Regions from separate parts of the Colwellia sp. RE-S-Sl-9 genome, predicted to be linked through region 1. Evidence: predicted binding sites of a transcription regulator. Region 1 holds the regulator's gene; each other region holds the start of a gene.
What was found. Region 1 encodes MetJ, which represses methionine synthesis genes. Its sites were predicted from a motif close to TAGACGTCTAGACGTCTA; they were not measured.
Positions count from the first base shown of each region.

Region 2: the regulator MetJ is predicted to act here: its motif matches at 4,406-4,423, upstream of ACM9HF_RS08540 (methylenetetrahydrofolate reductase).
Region 3: the regulator MetJ is predicted to act here: its motif matches at 5,567-5,584, upstream of serA (phosphoglycerate dehydrogenase).

Region 1 covers NZ_CP182631.1:3,609,915-3,618,236, forward strand. The annotation lists gene ACM9HF_RS15550 (adenylosuccinate synthase) at 212-1,510, shown strand; partial or broken gene ACM9HF_RS15555 (malic enzyme-like NAD(P)-binding protein) at 1,880-3,122, shown strand; gene ACM9HF_RS15560 (hypothetical protein) at 3,301-3,714, shown strand; gene metJ (met regulon transcriptional regulator MetJ) at 3,724-4,053, opposite strand; gene metB (cystathionine gamma-synthase) at 4,259-5,416, shown strand; gene metL (bifunctional aspartate kinase/homoserine dehydrogenase II) at 5,444-7,912, shown strand; gene ACM9HF_RS15580 (hypothetical protein) at 8,000-8,322, shown strand, end outside.
Region 2 covers NZ_CP182631.1:2,006,517-2,014,838, reverse strand. The annotation lists gene ACM9HF_RS08560 (electron transfer flavoprotein-ubiquinone oxidoreductase) at 58-1,707, shown strand; gene ACM9HF_RS08555 (YajD family HNH nuclease) at 1,940-2,284, shown strand; gene ACM9HF_RS08550 (hypothetical protein) at 2,459-2,650, opposite strand; gene ACM9HF_RS08545 (DsbA family protein) at 2,725-3,351, opposite strand; gene ACM9HF_RS08540 (methylenetetrahydrofolate reductase) at 3,409-4,389, opposite strand; gene ACM9HF_RS08535 (pseudouridine synthase) at 4,591-5,298, shown strand; gene ACM9HF_RS08530 (YgjP-like metallopeptidase domain-containing protein) at 5,331-5,843, opposite strand; gene ACM9HF_RS08525 (RNA methyltransferase) at 5,994-6,452, shown strand; gene ACM9HF_RS08520 (MlaC/ttg2D family ABC transporter substrate-binding protein) at 6,761-7,366, opposite strand; gene ACM9HF_RS08515 (TetR/AcrR family transcriptional regulator) at 7,492-8,079, opposite strand; gene ACM9HF_RS08510 (alpha/beta hydrolase family protein) at 8,295-8,322, shown strand, end outside.
Region 3 covers NZ_CP182631.1:2,095,999-2,104,320, reverse strand. The annotation lists gene ACM9HF_RS09015 (O-antigen ligase family protein) at 1-272, opposite strand, end outside; gene ACM9HF_RS09010 (glycosyltransferase family 4 protein) at 269-1,459, opposite strand; gene ribH (6,7-dimethyl-8-ribityllumazine synthase) at 1,681-2,145, shown strand; gene nusB (transcription antitermination factor NusB) at 2,212-2,628, shown strand; gene thiL (thiamine-phosphate kinase) at 2,735-3,706, shown strand; gene ACM9HF_RS08990 (phosphatidylglycerophosphatase A family protein) at 3,709-4,176, shown strand; gene serA (phosphoglycerate dehydrogenase) at 4,273-5,508, opposite strand; gene rpiA (ribose-5-phosphate isomerase RpiA) at 5,628-6,284, opposite strand; gene ACM9HF_RS08975 (5-formyltetrahydrofolate cyclo-ligase) at 6,442-7,041, opposite strand; gene ACM9HF_RS08970 (peptide MFS transporter) at 7,133-8,322, opposite strand, start outside.

The DNA of each region.
Region 1 (8,322 bases):
TTTTATCTTTGAGTAGTTAAATAAATAGAACCACTAATGCATTGCGGCTTCATACCTAACTTACTAAATTTAAAAGCTATAATTGAGAGCGCCAATAAATATTGATTTGTATATTTTATAAACTCAATGAAAAGCCGTATTTAGTACTTGGACTGTCATTTCATATTTGATAGAATCCTCGCCTAATTTTTTCTATTAAAAATTTTCTAACATGGGTAAAAACGTTGTAGTTCTAGGCACTCAATGGGGTGACGAAGGTAAAGGTAAGGTAGTTGACTTACTTACAGATAAAGCTAAATACGTAGTTCGTTATCAAGGTGGGCACAATGCTGGTCATACTTTGGTAATTGACGGTCAAAAAACCGTATTACATTTAATTCCTTCTGGTGTATTACGTGAAAACGTAAAATGCTTAATTGGTAATGGTGTTGTTTTATGTCCGAAAGCATTAATGACCGAAATTAGCATGTTAGAAGAACGTGGTGTACCGGTAAGAGAGCGTTTATTAATTAGTGACGCTTGTCCTTTAATTCTTCCTTATCACAATGCATTAGATGCAGCGCGTGAAATTGCTCGTGGTAATAAACCAATCGGTACTACAGGTCGTGGTATTGGGCCAGCATATGAAGATAAAGTTGCGCGTCGAGGTTTACGTGTTGGCGATCTAATTAATACAGAAACATTTGCTGCAAAACTTAAAGAAATTATGGAATACCATAATTTTGCATTAACGCAATATTATAAAGTTGATGCGGTAAGTTACGAAGAAGTACTTGCTGATGCTCTTGCCGTTCGTGAAATTATTATTGGAATGATTGCCGATATTCCTGAACTTTTAGATCAATCTCGCAAAGCGGGCGAGTCTATTATGTTTGAAGGGGCTCAAGGTACTCTCTTAGATATTGATCATGGTACTTACCCTTATGTAACTTCATCAAATACAACGGCGGGTGGTGTTTCTACTGGTTGTGGTTTTGGTCCTCGTAATCTTGATTATATTTTAGGTATTACTAAAGCTTACACAACACGTGTTGGTTCAGGTCCATTCCCTACAGAATTAGACGATGAAATTGGTGAACACTTAGGTACAGTAGGTCATGAGTTTGGTGCCACTACTGGACGTGAGCGTCGTTGTGGTTGGTTTGATGCTGTTGCTATGCACCGTGCAGTGCAAATTAATAGTATTACAGGTTTTTGTTTAACAAAGCTTGATGTTTTAGATGGCTTAAAAGAACTAAAAATTTGTACTGGTTATAAAAAACCAAACGGTGAAATTATTACGGTTTCTCCTACAGCTGCCGAAGGTTATGAAGAAATCACTCCTGTATATGAAACACTTTCTGGTTGGAGTGAAAAAACAGCAGGTGTAACTCAACGTGAAAACCTTCCAGCTAACGCCATTGCTTATATCAAGCGTATTGAAGAAGTAACAGGTGTCCCAGTTGATATTATTTCTACGGGACCTGATCGTAATGAAACTATTATTTTAGTTAATCCGTTTGACGAGTAACTAATAAGTTCCTTTTGATTGAAGCCACTTTTTAAGTGGCTTTTTTATTGCCTGCTAATATTTCCTTTTTAACTAAATCGTTATTCATCAAGCTACACTACGACTATTATTATAAAATTTTTTATTATAATGTTTGTCCACCTGTATCTTTACATACTCGATTACCTAATAATTCTGTTTGTTTGTTAATACTTTAGTTTTTAATAGAGCATCTAAGTATTTTATATAGTCAAAAACTATTTAAAATACAAAGCAAAAGCAAGAGTTTCATGTTATTTTGTTGTGTCATTAAGAATGAGTCATAATTCGTATAATTTGTTCTTTAATGTGAAGTATTACACCTTACCTTTTATGTATTAGGATGCAACCATGACAGATTTCCGCCAGCAAGCTCTCGATTATCATCAATTTCCAACACCAGGGAAAATTAGTGTTGAATTAACTACACCCGCTGAAACAAGTTTAGATTTGTCGTTAGCGTATAGCCCCGGTGTGGCTGAGCCTGTTAGGGAAATTGCGAATAATCCTGATGATGTATATAAGTACACTGGCAAAGGAAATTCAGTTGCTGTTATTACTAACGGTACAGCTATTTTAGGTTTAGGTAATCTAGGTCCTATGGCCTCGAAGCCTGTAATGGAAGGGAAGTCTCTTCTGTTTAAACGTTTTGCTAATATCAATTCTTTCGATATTGAAGTTAAACACAATACAGTTGAAGAGTTCATTAATACTGTCGCTAATATTGCTGATAGTTTCGGCGGAATTAATTTAGAAGATATTAAAGCGCCAGAATGTTTTGTAATTGAAAAAGCATTAATTGAACGTTGCAAAATTCCTGTCTTTCATGATGACCAACACGGCACAGCAATCGTTACAGCCGCAGGTATGATTAATGCGCTAGAAATTCAAGGTAAAGATATAAAGTCTGCAAATATAGTTTGTATGGGGGCGGGGGCTGCTGCTATTGCCTGTATGGAATTATTGATTAAGTGTGGAGCTCAACGTGAAAAAATTTACATGCTCGACACTAAAGGTATTGTGCATACTCGCCGTGACGATTTAAATGAATATAAAAAACTTTTCGCTAATAATACCGATAAAAGAACATTAGAGGATGCCATAGAAGGGGCTGATGTTTTTGTTGGGGTTTCTGGACCCAATTTATTATCGGCTGAGCATGTAAAATTGATGGGGCCAAACCCCGTTATTTTTGCGTGTTCAAACCCAGATCCTGAGATAAAACCTGAGCTAGCACATGCCACAAGAGATGACCTTATTATTGCTACGGGTCGTTCGGACTATCCAAATCAAGTTAATAACGTTTTGTGTTTCCCTTTTATCTTTCGTGGAGCTTTAGATGTTCGTGCAAGAACGATTAATGATGAAATGAAAATAGCAGCGGTTCATGCAATCAGAATCATTAGCAAAAGAAGAAGTTTCACAAGAAGTTTTGGTTGCTAGTGGCGTGAAGAATTTAGTATTTGGTAAAGAATATATTATACCTAAACCTATGGACCCGCGTTTATGTGCAAATGTAGCGCGAGCTGTGGCACAAGCAGCGATAGATTCAGGTGTAGCCGCTTTAGAATTACCTGATAATTACATGCTCTAATTATCAGTTATATCGTTATTTGTGTTGTGAATTTGAGATCTTAACCAGAGTTCAGATTATCTTACATAATGATTATATTAAAGAAGGGCTAAAGCCCTTTTTAGTTTCCACTGAACCTGCATCTTGAATAGTAACGGGTATATAATTAAGATCTTGTTTTTATTTAAAGTGAAAATTGATGGAAGACGACCTACCAATAAGTATTACGGCTAGCGAAAAGTTATTAGCTCATTATGTCAAATTAAAGGGCATTATTAATAAACAAGAAGCGCATGTTAATTTTCAAACATTAGCGGCAGGTTGGTATGAGGATGAAAATAACGTTTTAACTATTCAGTTTTATATAGAAAAAAATGATGAATATTTACAACAAGTATCTATTGAAAGGATAGGTGATAAAATTGAAGTTGCAGATGATGTTATGATTTATGTTAACAACAAAGATATAAGCTGTTTTGTTGCGATCACTGAATCAGAAATAGAGTTATTAGATAAAGAGCCTAAAATATTATCAGGCTACATTACAATGAAAGTAAAAAAAGTGATTAATGAGATTGCTGAAAAACAAGGGTTGTTAACCTTGCCTTCATAAATTTATGAATTAATCGTCTTCAGTTTCATAAGCACTAAAGTCTGTAATACCTTTAGCCTCTAATATTTTACGAACGCTAGCAGGTAGTTTTTCAGTATTGTCTTTAGCTAAATCGTTATCATCAGGTAAAGGTTGGCCGGTAAAAGCATGTAAAAAGGCTTCGCATAATAATTCGCTATTAGTAGCATGGCGAAGATTATTAACCTGTCGACGAGTTCTCTCATCAGTTAAGACCTTAAGAACACGTAAAGGAATAGAAACGGTGATCTTTTTTACTTGTTCACTTTTTTTCCCGTGTTCGGCGTATGGATTAATATACTCGTCATTCCACTCTGCCATAAATTACTTACCCTTTAATATGGAATATCTGATTGAACAATATCAACAGACACTAATTCACTAATTTTACTGTTTGTGGGCGCTGAGTCAATAACGAATGTGTAGAAGTTTAGATGTCTAAAATTTCTTGACCAAGTTTAGTAAACCGTTTAGAGTTTTAGACATCTAAACATCTATTTAAAATTATACCTAGCTGGAGTCTCAAATGACTAAGAAAAGTATGGCAACAATAGCGGCAAGAGCTGGTATTCGTAGTGACAAGCAACACGTCGGTGTAGTGCCTGCAATACATTTAGCAAGTACCTATGCTCTAAAAGGCTTCAATGAAAAGCGTGATTATGATTATTCACGTACCGGAAACCCAACACGCTCTACTTTTGCAGAAGCGGTTGTTGAGTTAGAAGAAGGTACAAAAGGCGTTGTAACAAGCACAGGTATGGCAGCTGTACACCTTATTTGTCAATTATTATGCACAGATGATGTACTTGTTGTACCACATGATTGTTATGGTGGTAGTTACCGATTATTCACGCATCTAGCAAAAAAAGGCAATTTTAAGTTAATTATTGTTGATCAAAACGATGAAAATGCTTTAGCTGAAGCCCTTAAACAAAAACCTAAATTAGTACTGATTGAATCACCGAGTAATCCATTATTACGTATTGTGGATATCGAGAAAGTCACCAAAGCAGCACACGCTGTAGGTGCACTTGTTGCCGTCGATAATACTTTTATGTCTCCTCTTTTACAAAAACCTTTGCTTTTAGGTGCTGATATTGTGTTTCATTCAACCACTAAATACATTAATGGTCATAGTGATGTGGTGGGTGGCGTGTTAATAACAAAAGATGAAGCTTTAGGCGATGAATTAGCTTGGTGGGCAAATTGTATAGGTATAACGGGATCTCCTTTCGATAGTTACTTAGCATTAAGAGGCTTAAAAACATTACCTGTAAGAATGAAGCAGCATCAAATTAATGCAGCTAAAGTGGCTGTGTTTTTAAATGAACACGATGCTGTTGATGCGGTTTATTATCCAGGTTTACCTGATCATCCTGGTCATGATATTGCTAAAAAACAGCAAGCTAGTTTTGGCGCAATGATGAGCTTTGAAGTTAAAGGCGGTGTTGAGTCTGTAAAAAAACTCTTTAAAAATCTTAATATGTTTACGCTAGCTCAATCTTTAGGTGGTGTGGAAAGTTTAATTAGTCACCCATCGACTATGACACATGCAGGAATGGAAATATCAGCTCAATTAGAAGCGGGTATTACTCAGTCGTTAGTGCGGGTTTCTGTTGGGATAGAAGACGTAGACGACTTAATCGCTGATTTATCGCAAGGCCTTTTAGCTTCACAAAAATAAGAATAAACACAATTGATGTTGGTAAATATGAACTCAGTAAATGATATTGAACAATTAGTTAGTGAAAAAAATCAATTAGCTAAACACGCTGTACATGTGCACAAATTTGGTGGCAGTAGTTTGGCTAATGTTGAGTGTATAGAACGTGTCGTTAACATTATTAAAAATCATTGTAAGCTAAATGATTTTGTTGTGGTTTCAGCTAATGGAAAAACAACTGATGCGCTAGTGGCTATATATCAGCAAGCCGTTGAATCGTCAGCAGCGTTAAATGATTCTATTGTTGCGTTGCAAAAGGCTCAATTGTCTTTAATTAAGAGTTTAGTATCAAGCCATGTAAGTCATTTGGAGCAATTACTGGCTCAAGATATTGAGGCGTTAAAAGGCTGGGTTGTTCATACTGACCTTAATCACGTAGAAAAAAATGAAGCGAATATACTTGCGCTTGGTGAAGTGTGGTCAGCACGTTTATTATCTGCGGTACTAAATGAGCGCGTATGTGCAAGTTATTATATTGATTCGCGCGATTTTCTTGTGGTAAATAATGATCAAAATTGTGTAGTAGACGATACCTTAAGTCATCAGCAATTTAATACCTTATTACAAACTAAACAATTAGCTGTAATAACTGGTTATATCGCTAAAAATGCAGCTGGAGAAAACTGTACATTAGGTCGAAATGGCAGTGATTACTCGGCTACTATTGTTGCTTCGTTAGTGGGGGCATTAAACGTGACTCTTTGGACAGATGTTGATGGCATTTATAGTGCTGATCCTCGTATTGTTCCGCTAGCAAGAAAATTACACCGCTTACCTAATGGTGTTGCCAAAGAACTAGGACGACTAGGTAATCCAGTATTACATGCTAAAACGTTACAACCCCTTGAAAATCATAGTACGCATTTACATATAGCGAGTAGTTATGATCCTCATACAAGTGGTACTGAAATAGGACGATTTGGTCAAATTGCTAAATCTGAACTTTCAGTCACTTATCTTAATGATTTAATTTTAGCTCAATCTACTAGCTTAACTGGATCGTATGGTGAGTTAGCCATCAAACAGTTTTCTGCAATTTGTTCAGATATCAGTACTGGTTTTGTTGTTATTACACAAGACAAACAAAAGGCATTAAGTCAGTGGTTAGCAAGTCATGATACGGAAGTGTCATTTACTCCTGTTTCAATTTTAGCCGTGGTAGGGCATGAAGTATCTAAACATGGTGATGTAAAAGCGAGATTTAAACGGGCATTGAAAAAATACCAGCCTATACATATTGTTAGTTCTACTAATGAGCATAGCTTAATTTCTATTTTACCTCAGGTATGTAGTGGAGAAATGGTGAATAACATTCATCACGACATAACAAAAGATGCTCGTCATATTGGTGTCGTTATTGCTGGGTTGGGTAACATTGGAGCACGTTTTTTAGAGATGTTACCTGCGCAAGTTGATCGTATTCCTGCACTTGAAAATGTTCATGTAGTCGGTTTGATCACGTCTAAAAAAGCATTAATTAAAAGTGACGGGATCGATGTGACTCAAGCCTTATCTCTGTATGAAAGTGAGGCTAAACCTTATGATCAGGATAATTTACTTTCGTGGCTAGCTAATCATCCCTATGATGAACTGATTGTTGTAGATATAACACCAAGTGAAACTTTTAGCTTGTTATATCAAGATTTTTTTGAACAAGGTATTCATGTTATTGGTGCTAATAAATGGGCCGCGTCGTCTTCGACATCTCAGTATAATAAATTAGTGAGTACGGCTAAAAAACATCATAGCTTATGGTTAGGAAATACGACCGTTGGTGCAGGGTTACCTGTTAACTTTGCTATTGCAAATTTATTAGAGTGTGGTGATTCTATTCAAGAAATCTCGGGTATCTTTTCAGGTACTCTTTCTTGGTTATTTGAAACTTATGATGGCTCCGTGCCTTTTTCTGAATTACTAAAATCAGCATTAGCACAAGGGATAACCGAACCCGATCCTCGTGAAGACTTATCAGGTAGAGATGTACAACGTAAGTTATTAATTCTAGCCCGTTTAGCTGGTTTTGAACTTTCGCTTGATGACATAGATTGCCAAAATTTAGTCCCCGAACATTTACAGCACTTAACCACCGAAGAATTTCTTAGTAAAGCCGAGCAGCTTGATACTTATTTTGCAGATAAACTGAAAGACGCCAATAGTAAAAATGCTTGTATACGTTATGTAGCATCGTTTGTTTGTGAAAATGATAATCAAGCCAATATTAAAGCCAAAGTCAGTTTAGAAGTGCTCCCTAAAACAGATGCTTTTGCTAATCTTACCCCTTGCGATAATATTTTTAAGATTGTTAGCCAATGCTATAAAGATAATCCTTTAATTATTCGGGGCGCAGGGGCTGGGAGAGATGTTACAGCAGCAGGATTACACTCAGATTTAGCGATTATTTGTAAACAGCTTATGCATAAACAACAGCAAGTTAAATTAAAAGGGATTGCTTTGTAAAGTGAATAATAAGTTAATTTACTTGTCTCTTTTCAAATATTTACTAGTCTTAATGTATTGTAAATATTTGAAGTTATTTTGTAAGCCATGTCTTTAAAGCATACTCAAGATACAAACTTTACCAAAAGTGTTAAAGAACTCTCTCGACAAATTTTTGGTAAAAGTTATAAAAAAGAATCTATGCTTGACCGAGCTATTGATTTCTTTGCTCAGCTGAGTCCTTCTCAGGGGCAAGAGGAACCTAAAATAAAGTCAGGTACTAAAGCGTGTAAAGAGCTTGAACTTAGAGAGTTAGAACGAGAACAAAGGCATGAACACTTAGACACTCTTTGCCGAGATATTATTGCATTATGTGAAGGAGAAAGTTTCGTAGAAGATAACCGTAAATCTTCTCAATTACTTGCTACCAT
Region 2 (8,322 bases), 1.6 Mb from region 1:
TGAAAATCAAACGAGTGTTTGAAATAATTTGATTGTCTATTTTTTCAGGGGGATATTATGGAACGTGAATCTATGGAGTTTGATGTTGTAATTGTTGGAGCAGGGCCATCAGGTTTAGCTACAGCATGTCAACTTATGCAACTTGCACAAAAAAATGAACAAGAATTAATGGTGTGCGTCGTAGAGAAAGGCTCTGAGGTTGGCGCTCATATTCTGTCTGGTGCTGTATTCGAACCTACAGCGATGAATGAATTATTTCCCGATTGGAAAGAAAAAGGCGCACCATTAAACACAGCTGTAACAGGTGATGATATTTACTATTTCACTGGTGAAGAAAAAGCTATTAAATTACCTAACATTGCTGTGCCTAAAACAATGCATAACGAAGGTAACTTTATTGTAAGTATGGGCAATATATGTCGTTGGTTAGCAGAACAAGCAGAGCAATTAGGTGTTGAAATTTTTCCTGGATTTCCAGCTCAAGAAGTTATTTATAATGATGATAATAGCGTAGCAGGGATTATTACGGGGGATATGGGGTTAGATGCAGAAGGTAACCCTAAAGATTCATTTGAGCCGGGTATGGAATTACGCGCGAAATATACCGTTTTTGCTGAAGGTTGTCGCGGACATTTAGGTAAAGAATTGATTGCTAAGTTTGGTTTAGATGCTGATTCTTCACCTCAGCATTATGGTATTGGTTTTAAAGAAATTTGGGATATAGCACCAGAAAAACACCAAGAAGGTTTAGTGATACATAGTGCTGGTTGGCCTTTAGAGTCAGATACTAACGGCGGTGGCTACTTATATCATGCAGAAAATAATCAAGTGTTTGTTGGTTTGATTATTGATTTAAGTTACAGCAATCCACATTTAAGTCCATTTGATGAATTTCAGCGTTATAAGCATCATCCCCAAATTAGTCAATATTTAGCAGGTGGTAAACGCGTATCTTACGGTGCTCGTGCTATGGCAAAAGGTGGTTTGAATTCTTTACCTAAAATGACAATGCCGGGTGGCTTACTTGTTGGTTGCGATGCTGGAACAATTAATTACGCTAAAATCAAAGGTAATCATACCGCTATGAAATCAGGTATGCTTGCCGCCGAAGCTATTTTTGAGGCCATTTCAGCAGGCGATGAAGGCGGAAAAGACCTTACCTCGTTTACTGATAAAATTAAAGCTTCGTGGTTATACGACGAACTTTATAAAACGCGTAATTTTGGCCCTGTTATGCATAAGTTTGGTACCTTTGTAGGTGGTGCGTATAACACAATTGATCAAAACTTTTTTGGCGGTAAATTACCTTTTAACTTTAAAGACGATTCTTTAGATCATGCGCAACTTAAACTTGCGGCGGATGCACCGGTAATTAATTACCCTAAGCCTGATAACGTACTTAGTTTTGATAAACTATCTTCGGTATTTATATCAAATACCAATCATGCTGAAGAGCAACCATGCCATTTAAAACTTGCCGATGCCAGTATTCCTATTAGTGTAAACTTAGCTAAATATGCAGAGCCCGCACAGCGTTATTGTCCTGCTGGCGTTTACGAAATTGAATCGACAAGTGAAGGTGATAAGTTTGTTATTAATTCACAAAACTGTATTCACTGTAAAACCTGTGATATTAAAGATCCAAGTCAAAACATTACTTGGGTAACACCAGAAGGTACGGGTGGACCAAATTATCCGAATATGTAATTTCATCATGTCTAACAATTTTTATTAATAACAGCCTGCTTAATTAATTTTAAGTGGGCTTTTTTATATGTGTCGCTTGAAGAGTCTCTATATTTATTACGTCAATTAACACCAAATTAATTGTTTGTTTTTCATTAGGTAGTTATATAATCCCCTTAAAGACTTATAAAGATGATGACTTTGCATTAATTGGTGTGAGAAGAAATCATAAAAAGAAATAAGAGAGTAGAGTATGTCCTCAGATAGATACGGCACTAGTGCTAATTATAAAAGCCAAGAAAAAGGCTACAGAGATAGAGCATTAAAATTATATCCTTGGGTTTGTGGACGTTGTGCTCGAGAATTTGAATATTCTAATATTAGAGAATTAACGGTTCATCATATCGATCACGACCACACCAACAATCCTAATGATGGTTCTAATTGGGAGCTCTTATGTATCTATTGCCATGATAATGAACATGCTAAATACACAGATCATGCGAATTATAGTACTGAAGTTAAACCGGGCGATAGCCAGCAAGAACAAGCCACTTATAATCCATTTGCTGATTTAAAATCTATGTTAAAAAAATAGAATTTAAAAATATATAATACCAAACGCGTTAATGAATTGAGCTATTTTAGACGAGTATAAATGATCAATTGGTTATTGCGATTGGTATATATAGGAAGTTTAGACGGATTGAGAAGCCTACTTTCAACTTAGCAGCTAGGCTTCAATTGTTTTTATTCGCTGTAAATAGGGAGGTTACTCTTCAGTATCAGTTAAATGCTTTTGATAACCCTCTGCACCAAAAAAGCGGATCGACTTTTTAAGTTTGATTTTTTTTGCGATAAGTTGGTTATTGCAATATATCTTGACTACATGCTTGTCGCCATTGTTATCTACGTCATATTGATGATCTGTATTTAATCTAAGATTATCAAATTCAGTTTTCATTATTAGCTTCAAAGTAACTCCTTGTGCTTTATAATAAGCAGATAAGCTATATCAACCTCACTAATAAATCGATATTAGCTTAATTGATCAATTTGTTTGATTTGGTCTAACATGCTTTCCATATTATTGTAGTCTAACTGTATAGAATACGCTTTATTACCTACTTGATACGCTAAGCTTGGGAAACTATTCATACCTAACTTTCGTGTGTAGTTTAGCTCTTGTTGGAATAATTCATCGATTTTTTCTGACTGAATGTCTTGAGTAAATTGTTCTACGTTTAATCCTATTTCTTTGGCTAATTCAATTAAAGTACTTTCATCTGATGGGTTTTTAGCTTCAGTGTAATAAGCCTGTTGAATGCGGTGTGTTATTAATTCATCGTATTCAGAGCTTTGCTGGCGAGCAGCAATAACAGCACGGTTTGAAGGGTAAGTTGAACGTCTTGGCTGACAATTAGTCCAAAAATCATAATTAAATTCAGTACCAGGAATTGTCTGTTCTATTTTACGCCATGTGTTTTGTAGCATAGTTTGCATTTGTTTTGGCATAGGATCATGAGAGTCTGAAGCCAAGCCGCCAACAAATCGCTTAATGATAATTGCAGGCGGTAAACTGTTAAAAAGTTTCTTTCTAACGGGTTCAAATCCCCAGCACCAGCTACACATAGGATCATGAACATAAATAAGTATTTTATCCAAAATAAGTCCTTATGATTTAATCGCTCGGTAGCCGATATGAAAATTAATTGTTACAGATTAAACTTTGCTAATTAATAGATTAAGTTCTTTTTTAGCTAAGTAGTTTTCCATTTTTGAGCGTAATAGTTTATAAAGCAGAATTGAGCCATCAATCTCTTCTTTACGATTGGTTAAACTTTCAATATTTAAGCCTAAAGGTAAGTCGTAAGGTAATATAGCATCTAAAATTTGCTGTAAACTGTTTGAACAAATACGGATAGATTCATATAACGAGTTGTTAGCATTTAGTATACGCAAACTTGTTGCCTCAGGAACACTTACACCTAACCAATCAATAAATTCTAACGTTTTTTGACTACCACAAGGTGAAAAAGTCAATATTAAACGCTGTGGTTTTAAGCCTTGCTCTTTACATTCAATGGCATAGCGAGTCAGCATATCAATTGTTGCTTGTGGGTTATAAATCGCTTGTGAGATAAAAAAGTTACAACCTTGTTGGTGTTTCTCAATTAATCTTTGGTGTTCATTACCTTTACTTACGTGGCGTTCAGCTATGGTTACACCACCAATAAAAAAATTATTTTCATTGCAAACTAGTGTGTTGTAAGCATTTTTTAAAGAAAGAGATATCGTGTTGTTTTTAGATGGACTGCCCACTAACACGATATCTTTAACGCCATATTTTTCCCAAGCTTCACTTGCCCACAAATTAAAGTCGTCAGCGTTTGATTGAACAACACTTTTATAAGTAATCACTGGGCGATTAGACTTTTTGTTTAACAGTGATGAATATAATCGAGGATCATGGGTCGATTTAAAAGGAAACGGTCGTGGTTTATTCGTGCGTGAGTTTTCATCTTGAATGTCGTATACAATTAAACCATCAAAATCTATATCGCTTACACGCTCTAATAATTTATTTGCTATGCTTTCAACTTCTTCAAGTGGTGTGTCACTTTTAGGAGGAGTTGTACCAATAAAATAAACACCTCGGTGAATATCGTTGTATCGTGCTTTTAATTCAGATTCTGTTTTCACAAGTTAAATTCTTTTATAGACGTTTAGACGTCTATATAGTCTTACAGTTTCTAAAATTTGTCAAGGTTCATTCATCGAGTTAATGCATTAATTGGATATTAGCTATGTGTTTTTAAGTGTCAGAGTTATGCGATTTACTTTTGATACTGATATTATTTGTTGTAATGACAACTAGAACCTACAGTAGAGTAAAGAAAGGTAATGGAAAAAAGCAGGGTTGATAAATTTATAAGCTCCGCATTAGCTATTAATAAACGAGACGTTAAGCTGCTTTTAGCGCAGAATAAAGTTGAAGTAGATGGGGTTGTTATTACTGATGCGGCCCTCCAAATAAATAAGTTCTCGTTTATAAAAGTTAGCGATAAGGTCTTACAAGATTATAAACCATCCTACATTATGCTGAATAAGCCTATAGGTGTGGTAAGTGCGACTAAAGATAAGCTTCATAAAACGGTAATCGACTTATTATCTTTTTCATTTAAAGAAGATCTACATATTGTTGGTCGTTTAGATCTCAATACTTCAGGTTTAATGCTCTTAACTAACGACAGTAGTTGGTCTGAACGTTTAACATTACCCAACAGTAAAGTACCTAAAGTGTATCATGTTACCTTAAAAAACAAATTAACAAGCGATTACATTGAGGCTTTTAAACAAGGTATGTATTTTGGCTATGAAGATATAACAACAGAACCCGCTGAACTCACTATTGAATCTGACTATATTGCTCGAGTTATTTTAATGGAAGGAAAGTATCATCAAATTAAGCGCATGTTTGGCCGTTTTCAAAATCAAGTTATGGCGTTACATCGCAGTAAAATAGGGAGTTTGTTATTAGATGAAAATTTACAAGCTGGCGAAAGCCGCGAATTAACGGCTGATGAAGTAAAAAATATTTTTAACCGATAAACTATTGTTATTTAAATCAACATAAACATAGCTTACTCACCATACACAGGGCCTTTCAATTCAAGCTGAGTTAAATATACGCGTAATTCAAATTCTAATTGATGATAATTAGGCAACATGTGCTCGCAGAGCTTATAAAACGGCTTATCATGATTTTTTTCTTTTAAGTGTGCTAATTCATGCACCACTATCATTTGTAAAAAAGGCTCTGGAGCGACTTTAAACATACTACCAACTCTTAACTCATTTTTACTTTTTAGCTTGCTACCTTGTACCCTAGACACATAAGTATGTAATCCTAACGCATTATTAATCACGTGAATTTTATCATCGTACTTTATTTGACTTAAAGGATTCGATTTTTTCAAATATTGATTTTTTATATTCATTACATATTCCCTCAAGGCTTTATCATTATAAATCGTATGAGGGGTAGGGTATTTATTGAGTAAAAACGTTTTTAACGTGTTCTCATTCAACATTATTTGAATTTTATCTTTAATCTCAGGTGAGTATGCAGAAAGGTATTTTAATGGCGTAGTCATAATAAATTATTTAGCTTAAAACTTAGCAGCATTATATGTTTTATATTAACAACTATCTATGTGGCTTACATGTTTTCAGAATCAAAAATAGGTATAATCTCGCCGTTCTAAGTTGGCTAGTAAATTAATAAATAAAATGAGTTGTTTAAAATGAGTAAAAAAGGATACGCATGCATTGGATTATTTAATCCTAAATCACCAGAGAACGTAGGATCAGTGATGCGAGCTTCAGGTTGTTACGGTGTACATTCGGTTTATTACACAGGTAAACGATACGATTTAGCTAAAGCGTTTTACACCGATAAAAATAAAGTTCATTTAGACATTCCATTAATTGGTGTTGAAGACTTAAAAAATACCATTCCATTAGATTGTGTGCCAGTAGCCGTTGAATTGGTTGAAGGGGCTAAATCGCTAGTTAACTATAAACATCCACCTAGAGCTTTTTACATTTTTGGCCCAGAAGATGGCACGTTAAAAAAACACATTACTGATTTTTGTCGAGAAACTATTTATATACCCACTAATGGTTGTATGAACTTAGCGGCAACTGTAAATGTTATTTTGTACGACAGAATGGCAAAAGGTGATGATTTTTCTAATCATTAATGCGATTGGTATAAAAATAAGAGATAAAAAAATCCCCATTAAAAACTTAATGGGGACCAAGAATTACAGCGAACAATGAATTCTTAATAGGGAAACTCTGAATTGATATTTAACCTGAACTTGGCTTAACAAATGCTTCTCTAGCAGCTATTTTTCCTAATTTCTGCGTTAAATTTACTTGCAATAGACCAGCTATTGACGCGAAATTTGCCTTGAATCAAGAAAAACTATCAAGCTAGAGGCTCAATAAAAATATTTTTTGTTATATATATTTCAATTTGTTAAACATCTCTTAAACCGAGTTAAGGTTATTTAGTTATTGAAGCTAGTTCTAATGTAACTTGCTCAATACCTTCTTTAGCAATGCGTTGACTTAACTCTGCTTGCTTACTTGAAAGTAATGAAATTCCTTCAACAACCATGTCGTATGCTTTCCATTCAAGTGTTTTTGGGTTTTTACGTAACTTAAAATTAATATCAATAGTAGGACGGTTACCATCAATAATTTGTGTGCCAACAGAAACTATTTTTTGACCTTCAGTACTTTTTTCTTTCTCAAAAATAACTTTTTGGTTTTTATACTGCGTTAAAGCATTAGCATAAGTGCGTATTAAATATTGACGTATAGAAACTACAAAATCTTCTCGTTGCTCTTTAGATGTAGATCTTAAGTTTTTACCTAAAATCTTATAAGCAGCATATTTATAATCGATATGAGGCATAAGTTCTTCATCAACAATGTTTCTCATTAGATCTGGGAACTTCTCAATTTCTTGCTGGTTATTAGCAATGCGCGTAAATAAATTATTACCGACACTTTCTATTACTTTATATGGAGAAACTTCAGCAGATAAAACAGAGGCACTAATAAATAGTGTAAAAACAAATGAGAAAATAGAAATTAAGTTTTTCATGGATGCGCCTTAATAACGGTAAATTTATATTGTAGTAATACTAGCATACCGACCGCTCGGTCTGCTAGTAATAAAAAGTAATTTGTATATATTTTTATGTTATAGATACTAAGGTTTAAATAACGTTAACTGTGTTTTAAGTTTCTTAGGTATTTACATAGCTCGTTCATAACATGTTCAAATAACTCTTTATTTCGCGAGCTTTTACTTAAACTGGTTGAACCATGAAAGGTAGAAACGATAAAGTAAGAGACCTGACTATAGTCAATATCATTTCGAAGTTGTTTTTCTATTTTACGTAAACTATCTGAAATAAGTTGATTAAGCTGTAGTTGCAGATCTAAAATTCGTAGTCTGAAACCTTCATCAACCCCAGCCATTTCTTGGCATAAATTGTTAAGTGGGCAACCACATATCAATTCATCGCAGCTCATATTTACACTCATTTCACTGAAAAACGCACAAAGACCTTCAATAGGATCTTCGTTGTTTACAGCGGGTAACCAAGTGTTTAAAAACATTGGTGTATATATTTCTTCAAATACGGCATACCCTAATTCCATTTTATTAGCAAAATGGTGATATAAAGCACCTTTAGATATTTCACATCTGTTTAAAATTACTGACAAACTTGTAGCGGTGAAACCATGTTTATGAATTTCATCAGCGCTAACATCTAATATTTTTTGTCTGGTTTGCTCTGCGTCTCTCATATTTACAACCTAATTTACATTTAAAATGTATACGAATATCGAGTACAACTTAAACCTATGTTAACAGACCACTTGGTCGGTTGTAAAATAAATGTGAAATGTTACGTGTCAATTATAAAATACTTATTAATTTTAATGGCCTTAACTTGATTTATTTACATTTATAGCTGAGTATTCGATACATATTTATTTCTATAAAAACAAGGATGTTATTTATGTTCAAAAATTTATTCCCTTTCTTTT
Region 3 (8,322 bases), 1.5 Mb from region 1:
CATGCAATGAATACTTCAGTTAAAAAAAGATAACACATTGCGTAGATAATGATTTTAAGTGAAGAACGAAATTTTGCTCTATCTAACATCAAGATTACAAGAGCAAATAAAATAAATCTAGCTATTTGTGAAGGGGAGCCTATAGTATTTTCAGACGTTATTTTTAGTTTAAAAAGCGCTCCCGTTAAGTTATCTACAACAGGTAGTAAGATAATAACAAGGAAAAAAAACAGTGAAAATAACGGGATTTTTTTAGGTATGATAAAACTCATTTTTTCTTATACTTTAAAATTTGAGCACCTAATTTATTCCAAGAAAATCTATCAATTGCTATCCTACGACTATTATTTGACATTGAATTCCTTAAGGATGGTTCATCGATTAATAACCTTATACATTTTGTAATTCCTGCTTCGTTTACAGAATCAGTATAAAGAGCTTCTTTTTCACTTAATAGCTCTTGTGTCGCGGTAGTAATTTTTGATCCTTTAAAGGCTACTATAGGTAAACCAGTAGATAGAGCTTCAAGGATGGTTTGTCCAAGAGGTTCATAAGTAGAAGACATTACAAATATATCCGCCAACTGGTAGTATGGTGCGGTATCGCTTTGCGGACCCGTTAACGTGATTTTATCTTCTAATTTATTATTTGTTATTTGTTGCTTGATTGATGTGTAGTTTTCACCATCTCCTACCATCACAAGATGGCATTTTGGTAAGTTAAGTAATGCATCTATAACCATTTCAAACCCTTTTGCTTTAACAAATCGCCCTACTGTTAGTAATATTATTTTATCTGTAGGAATACTAAACTTTTCTTTTAGTGATATTTTGTTTTGAACAGGAATGAATCGCTCTGGATCTACTCCAGGTTTTACAATAGGTATATGTTTCAGTGAGGGAATTATTTGTGATATTTGAGTAGACATGTTCTCACTAAAGACTATAACTTGATCGGAATACTTTAAAGCCATTTTTTGAATGTTATGGTGTAATATTTTTGATATGTTTAATTTTATTTTTGCTAAACCAGTATTGCTTATTAAGTTTTTATTGTTATTTTGATTAATTACTACGCCAGGAACTAAATAAATAACATTAGATAATTTACATAATTTTGCGAGTACTGTTGTCGTATGAAAACGACTTATTGTTAATATAACATTGTTATTCTGTTTGATATATTTAAGTAAAGCATATGCATTGAATAATGCTCTAATTCCTTTGAAATACTTATGTGCATATTTAGTTTGGGAGTATGAGTTATATCTGTAAATAGTTACGTTATCGATAATTTCTTTATGAGGTAAAATATGATTTTTATTTGAAACATCGCTAATAGCAATAATGACGTTATACCCTAAGTTGATGTAACTTTCTGCTAGATACTTTAAGGAGTTTTCTACTCCACCAATATTTGGAAAATACGCATTACTTGTTATTACTATCGTTTCTTTCATTGCTTTATTTATCTAGTGATAAGTTTAACTTATTCTTATTTTAACTTGTTTCATTTCATGTGTCGCCAGTAAAAAAAATTATGTTTCTTAAGAATAAATAAATTTAGTATTTGAATTTAAAATAATAAACACTACTAATTTTATATTTGAGGATAAACGAGTACCTAAATCCTCCATTTTTTGATAGAATCGCGTCAATTTTTTACCGAGAGGTTATTTCCATGAATGTAATTGAAGCTAATTTCGATGCTAAGGGCAAAAAAGTTGCCATTGTTGTTTCTCGTTTTAACAGTTTTGTTGTTGAGAGTTTATTAGAAGGTGCAGTTGATGCACTTAAACGTCATGGTAACGTTGCAGACAGCGATATTACAGTTATTCGTGTTCCTGGTGCGTATGAGTTACCTGTAGCAGCTAAGCGTGTTGCTCAAAAAGGTGGTTTCGACGCTATTATCGCTATTGGTGCGGTTATTCGTGGTGGTACGCCGCATTTTGATTTTGTAGCTGGCGAGTGTAATAAAGGTTTAGCGCAAGTGGCAATGGAGTTTACTATTCCTGTAGCCTTTGGTGTTATTACTACCGACACTATTGAGCAAGCTATTGATAGAGCTGGCCTCAAAGTGGGTAATAAAGGCGCTGAAGCAGCTTTAAGTGCTTTAGAAATGATTAATGTTTTAGAGTTGTTATAAGTTTTCAAATCTTATACTCGTTTGCGTTAGTTATAATAAGTTTTAATTTTATATTTGGATGTACCTGTGAAGCCATCACCTAGAAGAAAAGCCAGAGAATTAGCCGTACAAGCTGTTTATTCTTGGCAATTAAGTCAAAATGCTGTTAACGATATCGAAGCTAATTTTTTAGTGGACAACGCTGCTCGCCGTTTTGACATTCCATTTTTTCAGCAATTATTTCGTGGTGTAACATCATCAGCCAGCGAGTTAGATTTACTTATAGCTCCTCATGTTGATAGACCTATAGATGATGTTGACCATGTTGAAAAAGCGGTTCTCAGAGTGGCTATTTTTGAATTAAAGGAATGTTTAGATGTGCCATACAAAGTTGTGATCAATGAAGCCATTGAACTTGCTAAATCTTTTGCAGCAGATGACAGCCACAAGTTTGTTAATGGTGTTTTAGATAAGGCCGTTAAACTAATCCGTAAAGAAGCTTAGTGAGTAAAGTCTACTTTCTGTAGTTTTAATCAACACACTTTAAGCCTACTCAATTATTTGATGTGTTTTTGTGACACATCAAATAATCAAAACTGAATATTCCCCTATGAAAGAATTTGATTTAATTAAGCATTATTTCTCAGAGCAAATAGTTAAACGCAAAGATGTTATTTTAGGTATTGGTGATGACTGTGCCTTGTTAGCTCCGGCAGAACATCAGCTTATTGCTGTAACTACAGATACTTTAGTGGCTGGTGTTCATTTTCCTGAAAATACATCACCAAAAGCTATTGGCCATAAAGCTATTGCGGTTAATTTATCTGATTTAGCGGCAATGGGCGCAGAGCCTACATGGATCTCGTTAGCATTAACATTACCTGAAGTTGATGAACAATGGTTGTCAGAGTTTTGTGCTGGTATTTTTGAGTTATGTGAATTTTATAATGTTCAGCTTATTGGTGGAGACACTACTCAAGGGCCTTTGAGCATTACGGTTACCGCTCAAGGATTAACACCCAAAGATAAATATATCACGCGTTCAAATGCTAAAGCTGGTGATTGGCTTTACGTAACGGGTGAATTGGGTGATGCTGCATTAGCAATAAAAAACCTACAAGGTAAAGTTGATCTTGTCGATGCTGATAAAGGTAAAGTTTTTGAGCAATTAGACTACCCTAGACCTCGAGTTTTAGCTGGACAGGCGTTAAGAGATTACGCTACTTCAGCAATTGATATATCTGACGGGCTTATTTCAGATTTAGGGCATATTTGTAAAGCCTCAAAAGTTGGAGCTAAGCTTAACTTAGAGAATATTCCTATCTCGACGGTAATGCGTGAAACTCTCGGTAGAGACAAAGCTATAGAACTAGCACTATCGGGTGGTGATGATTACGAGTTACTTTTTACTGTACCTGAAGACAATAAAGTAGGGATGGCAACAGCTTTGGCAAACATAGGTATTCCAACTACTTGTATTGGGCAGTTAAACGGAACTGAAAAAATTACAACTGTTTTAGATGGTGAAAATGTGACAATGAGCGTTAATGGTTTTGAACATTTTTCTAAGTCTGAACCGTAAATATGAATAAGGCCGTGGTTAAGTTTACGTTATCAAATCCTATTCATTTTCTAGCATTGGGTTTTGGTAGTGGTTTAAGCCCTAAAGCTCCTGGTACATTTGGTACATTAGCTGCTATTCCTGTTTTTCTTTTATTTACTTTATTTACGCCTTTATTTTATTTCTTGGCCGTATTCGTTGTGTGCATCGCTGGTATTTATATTTGCGGTAAAACGGCTGAAGATGTTGGTGTACACGATCATGGGGCTATTGTTTGGGATGAGATAGCTGGTTATTTAATCACTATGTTTTTAGTACCTATTAGCTGGCAAAGTATTCTTGTTGGTTTTGTACTGTTTCGTATATTTGATATTGTAAAGCCTTGGCCTATTTCTTATTTAGATAAGTACGTACACGGCGGCTTTGGTATTATGATTGATGATGTAGTTGCAGGGTTTATGGCACTTGCATGTATGCATTTTATCTTTTAAACGATTGATGGTTTATAGGCCTCAATATTCCATAAAAAATAAGCAATAAAAAAGGTAGACATTATGTCTACCTTTTTTGTATCTAATAAATTGCTTTTAGTGAAGAATTCTAGCTTTAACCGTACCTTCAATTTTCTTTAATTCTTTAAGCGCTAATACGCTATCTTCTGTTTCAATATCTATAACAACGTAACCAATTTTATCGTCTGTTTGTAAATATTGAGCGGCAATATTAATATTTAATTTAGCAAATGCTAAGTTAATTTTATTTAATATACCTGGTTGGTTGTGATGTATGTGTAATAGCCTGCTTGTACCTTTACCACCATGGCTTGGTAATGATACCTCAGGGAAGTTAACTGCTGATAAAGTTGAACCATTATCAGAATACTTAGCAAGTTTACTTGCTACTTCTAAACCAATATTTTCTTGTGCTTCTTTTGTACTACCACCAATGTGTGGTGTTAAAATAACATTATCGAAAGCACGTAATGGTGAAACAAACTCTTCATCATTACCTTTAGGTTCAACAGGAAATACATCGATAGCAGCGCCAGATAGCTTTTTACTTGCTAATGCGTCAGCTAGTGCATCTATATCAACGACTGTACCGCGAGATGCGTTAATTAATATAGCGCCATCTTTCATGTTAGCAATTTCTTCAGCACCAAACATGTTTTTAGTTTGCGGGTTTTCAGGAACGTGTAAGCTAATAACTTCACATTCTTGCAGTAATGCGCGTAATGATGGTGTTTGGCTTGCATTACCTAATGGTAATTTAGTTTCTACATCATAAAATTTAACTTTCATACCAACAGTTTCAGCAAGAACACCTAACTGCATACCGATATGGCCGTAACCAATAATACCGAGTGTTTTTCCACGAGCTTCAAATGAACCCGCAGCTGATTTATCCCACTCACCTCGGTGTGCTTTAGCACTTTTTTCAGGAATACCACGAAGTAATAATAAGGTTTCACCTAATACTAATTCAGCAACTGAACGAGTATTTGAGAAAGGTGCGTTAAATACTGGGATACCTAATGATTGGGCTGCTTTGATATCTACTTGGTTAGTACCAATACAAAAACAGCCAACAGCAACAAGTTTCTTAGCGTGGCTAAGTACTTTTTCATTAAGGTTAGTACGTGAACGAATACCAATAAAGTGAACATTAGCAATTTTTTTTATTAAATCTTCTTCCGACAAAGACGTTTTTAAATATTCTATATTGTTATAACCTTGTGACTTTAGTTCTTCAAGTGCGCTTTCGTGAACACCTTCTAACAATAAAATTTTAATTTTTTCTTTAGCGAGTGAATTAGTACTCATGATATTTAAATTCTCTTAATGAATGGGTTTAGCCAGTGGCTAACAAAATTTAAAGTTATGGACGTTTAGATGTCCAAATGTATGTATAAACTAGCATATAGTGCTTAAACTCTAAAGCACTAATTTATTATTTTTGCGCCTTCAGGTGTACCAATAATAAGTGTGTCGGCACCTCTATTAGCAAACAGGCCATTAGTTACAACGCCTACCAAGGCATTAAGGTCTTTCTCTAATGTGATTGGATCAATTATGTCTAAGTTATATACATCGAGAATTACGTTTCCGTTATCGGTTACTACACCTGTTCTGTATACAGGATCACCGCCTAATTTAACTATTTCTCTAGCAACATAACTTCTGGCCATAGGAATAACTTCAACAGGTAATGGAAATGTTCCTAAAACTCTGACTTGTTTTGAACTGTCTGCAATACATATAAAGGTTTTTGCTACGGCTGCAACAATTTTTTCTCGTGTGAGTGCTGCACCGCCACCTTTGATCATATGCATGTGTGAATTAATTTCATCAGCACCATCTACATACACATCAATACCGTCAACGTTATTTAAATCAAAAACCTCAATGCCGTGTGCTTGAAGACGTTTGGTTGACTCTTCAGAACTTGAAACAGCGCCAGTAATACGATCTTTTATCGTCGCTAAAGCATCAATAAAGTGGTTAACTGTGGAACCTGTTCCAACACCTACAATCGTGTCATCTTTAATGAAATCTAGAGCTTTAATTGCCGCAGATTTTTTCATATCGTCTTGTGTCATGATGAGCCTTAAACTTATATATGAGCAAACAAAGTATCACTCTAGTGCTGAATTTTATTGAAGCAACATAGCGTGGATAATGAACATTTTTTATGCGCGTAATTATACACCAACTATCGTAATGAAAGCGATAGGTTGAGCGGCTAGCGTTGGATATTTATTTAAATGAGTAGTTTTGGCTGGGGGTTATAATGTTAGGAATAGGAATGTCCCAATCTTCAACAGGAACAGAATCAACAAGCTGGCAATCATGTGCTAAACCTATTGGATAAGGGCGTGCGTTTTTATTGGTTTTATAGTGCTCAAACCATTTTTGTAACGTTCTATCATAAAACCCACCGCCCATACCTAAGCGAGCACCTGATTTATCAAAGGCAACTAAGGGGGTAAAAATAATATCTATGTTATGTATTAGCTGAATAAGACGAACATCGAGTTTAGGTTCTAAAATTCCAAAGCGGTTTTTAAGCATAGGGGTCGTTGGCGTGTATTCTAAAAATAACAAATGGCCTTTACTGAAAGGGTGAATTACCGGTAAATATACCTGCTTATTGTGTTTCCAACACCAATCAATAAAAGCAGAGGTATTCAGCTCACCATCGTTAGCTAAATAAATAGCAATGTGTTGTGCTGAAAGTATGCTGGTATGAGACGTTAATTGATTAAGTAGTTGTGCTGCAGCATTAGCTTGTTCTTGCTGAGTTAATGATGATCGTTTTTCTCTAATCGTTTTTCTTAGCTCTATTCTGCTATTCAAAATAACATCACCTGTATTGTTGCTTTAACTTTGCTTCTATAGAGGAGGGAGTCCTCTAACATACGAGCATATGTTAGAGGAAATTTATTGGCTAGGCTACTTGAGGCGAGCTTTTTTCTTCTTTACCTTCTTGCTCTGCGAGTAATTCCCAAAATCGAGTTTTAAGGCTAAGCAATAAAATTACGATACCTATACCGATACTAAATAAACTAATTTGAATATACAGTGATGGCATTTGTTCAACGTTATTTGGATCGAAACTTCCAGCTAGTAAACCTGAAATAATATTACCAATAGAGTAGGTCAATACAAATACGCCCATCATTTGCCCTGCAAAACGCTTAGGTGATAATTTACTAACCGCACTTAATGCGGTGGGGCTAAGAATTAATTCACCCACGGTATGTAGAAAATAAGTTGCTATAAGCCAATACGGGGCTACTTTTAATCCTGATGCTGCGTATTGCGCGGCAAAAAACATAATAAGAAAGCCACTTGCCATAATGATTAAACCAATAGCACATTTAAGGCCATAAGCAGGAGTTACTAATTTTTGGCCTAGTTTCATCCACAAAGCAGCAAAAAAGGGAGATAAAATAATAATGAAAAAGGCATTAGCAGAACCCATCCATGCAGGAGGGATTTCAAAACTACCTATCATTCTATCTGTGTAGTCTCTTGCAAATAGGTTAAGTGATGAGCCAGCTTGCTCAAATCCAGACCAAAAACAAGCGGAAGCAACACATACTAATAATAATGCGGTTAACCTGAGTGTTTCGCTTTTAGAGAGTTTTCCAAACATATAAATAGCAGCGTAATATAATACAAAAATAGCAGAGAACGTAATCGCCGTGTATTGAGCTAAAACAACCGCGTTAATTATAATTTTTCCTTGAAAAACAAGTGTTGTAATAACGGCTACCGTAATTAAAAAGCCAACGATAACTAGCCAGGCCGTTTTGGCTCCTTTGGGTGATAAAGGAGATGGGGGGACAAGGCCCGCACCATTTAGCTTTGGAGATGTTAACTTATATTGTATTAAGCCTAAGCCCATACCAACAGCAGCAGCACCAAAGCCCCAGTGCCATCCCATATTGGTTGCTAAGTAGCCACATATAATATAGCCAAAGAAAGAACCTAAATTAATGCCCATATAGTAAATAGCATAACCTGCATCTCTGCGTCTGTCTTTTGATGAATATAGCTGGCCTACCATAGCGCCAATATTCGGTTTTAATAATCCAGTACCTAAAATAACGAGTATTAAACCAACAAAAAACG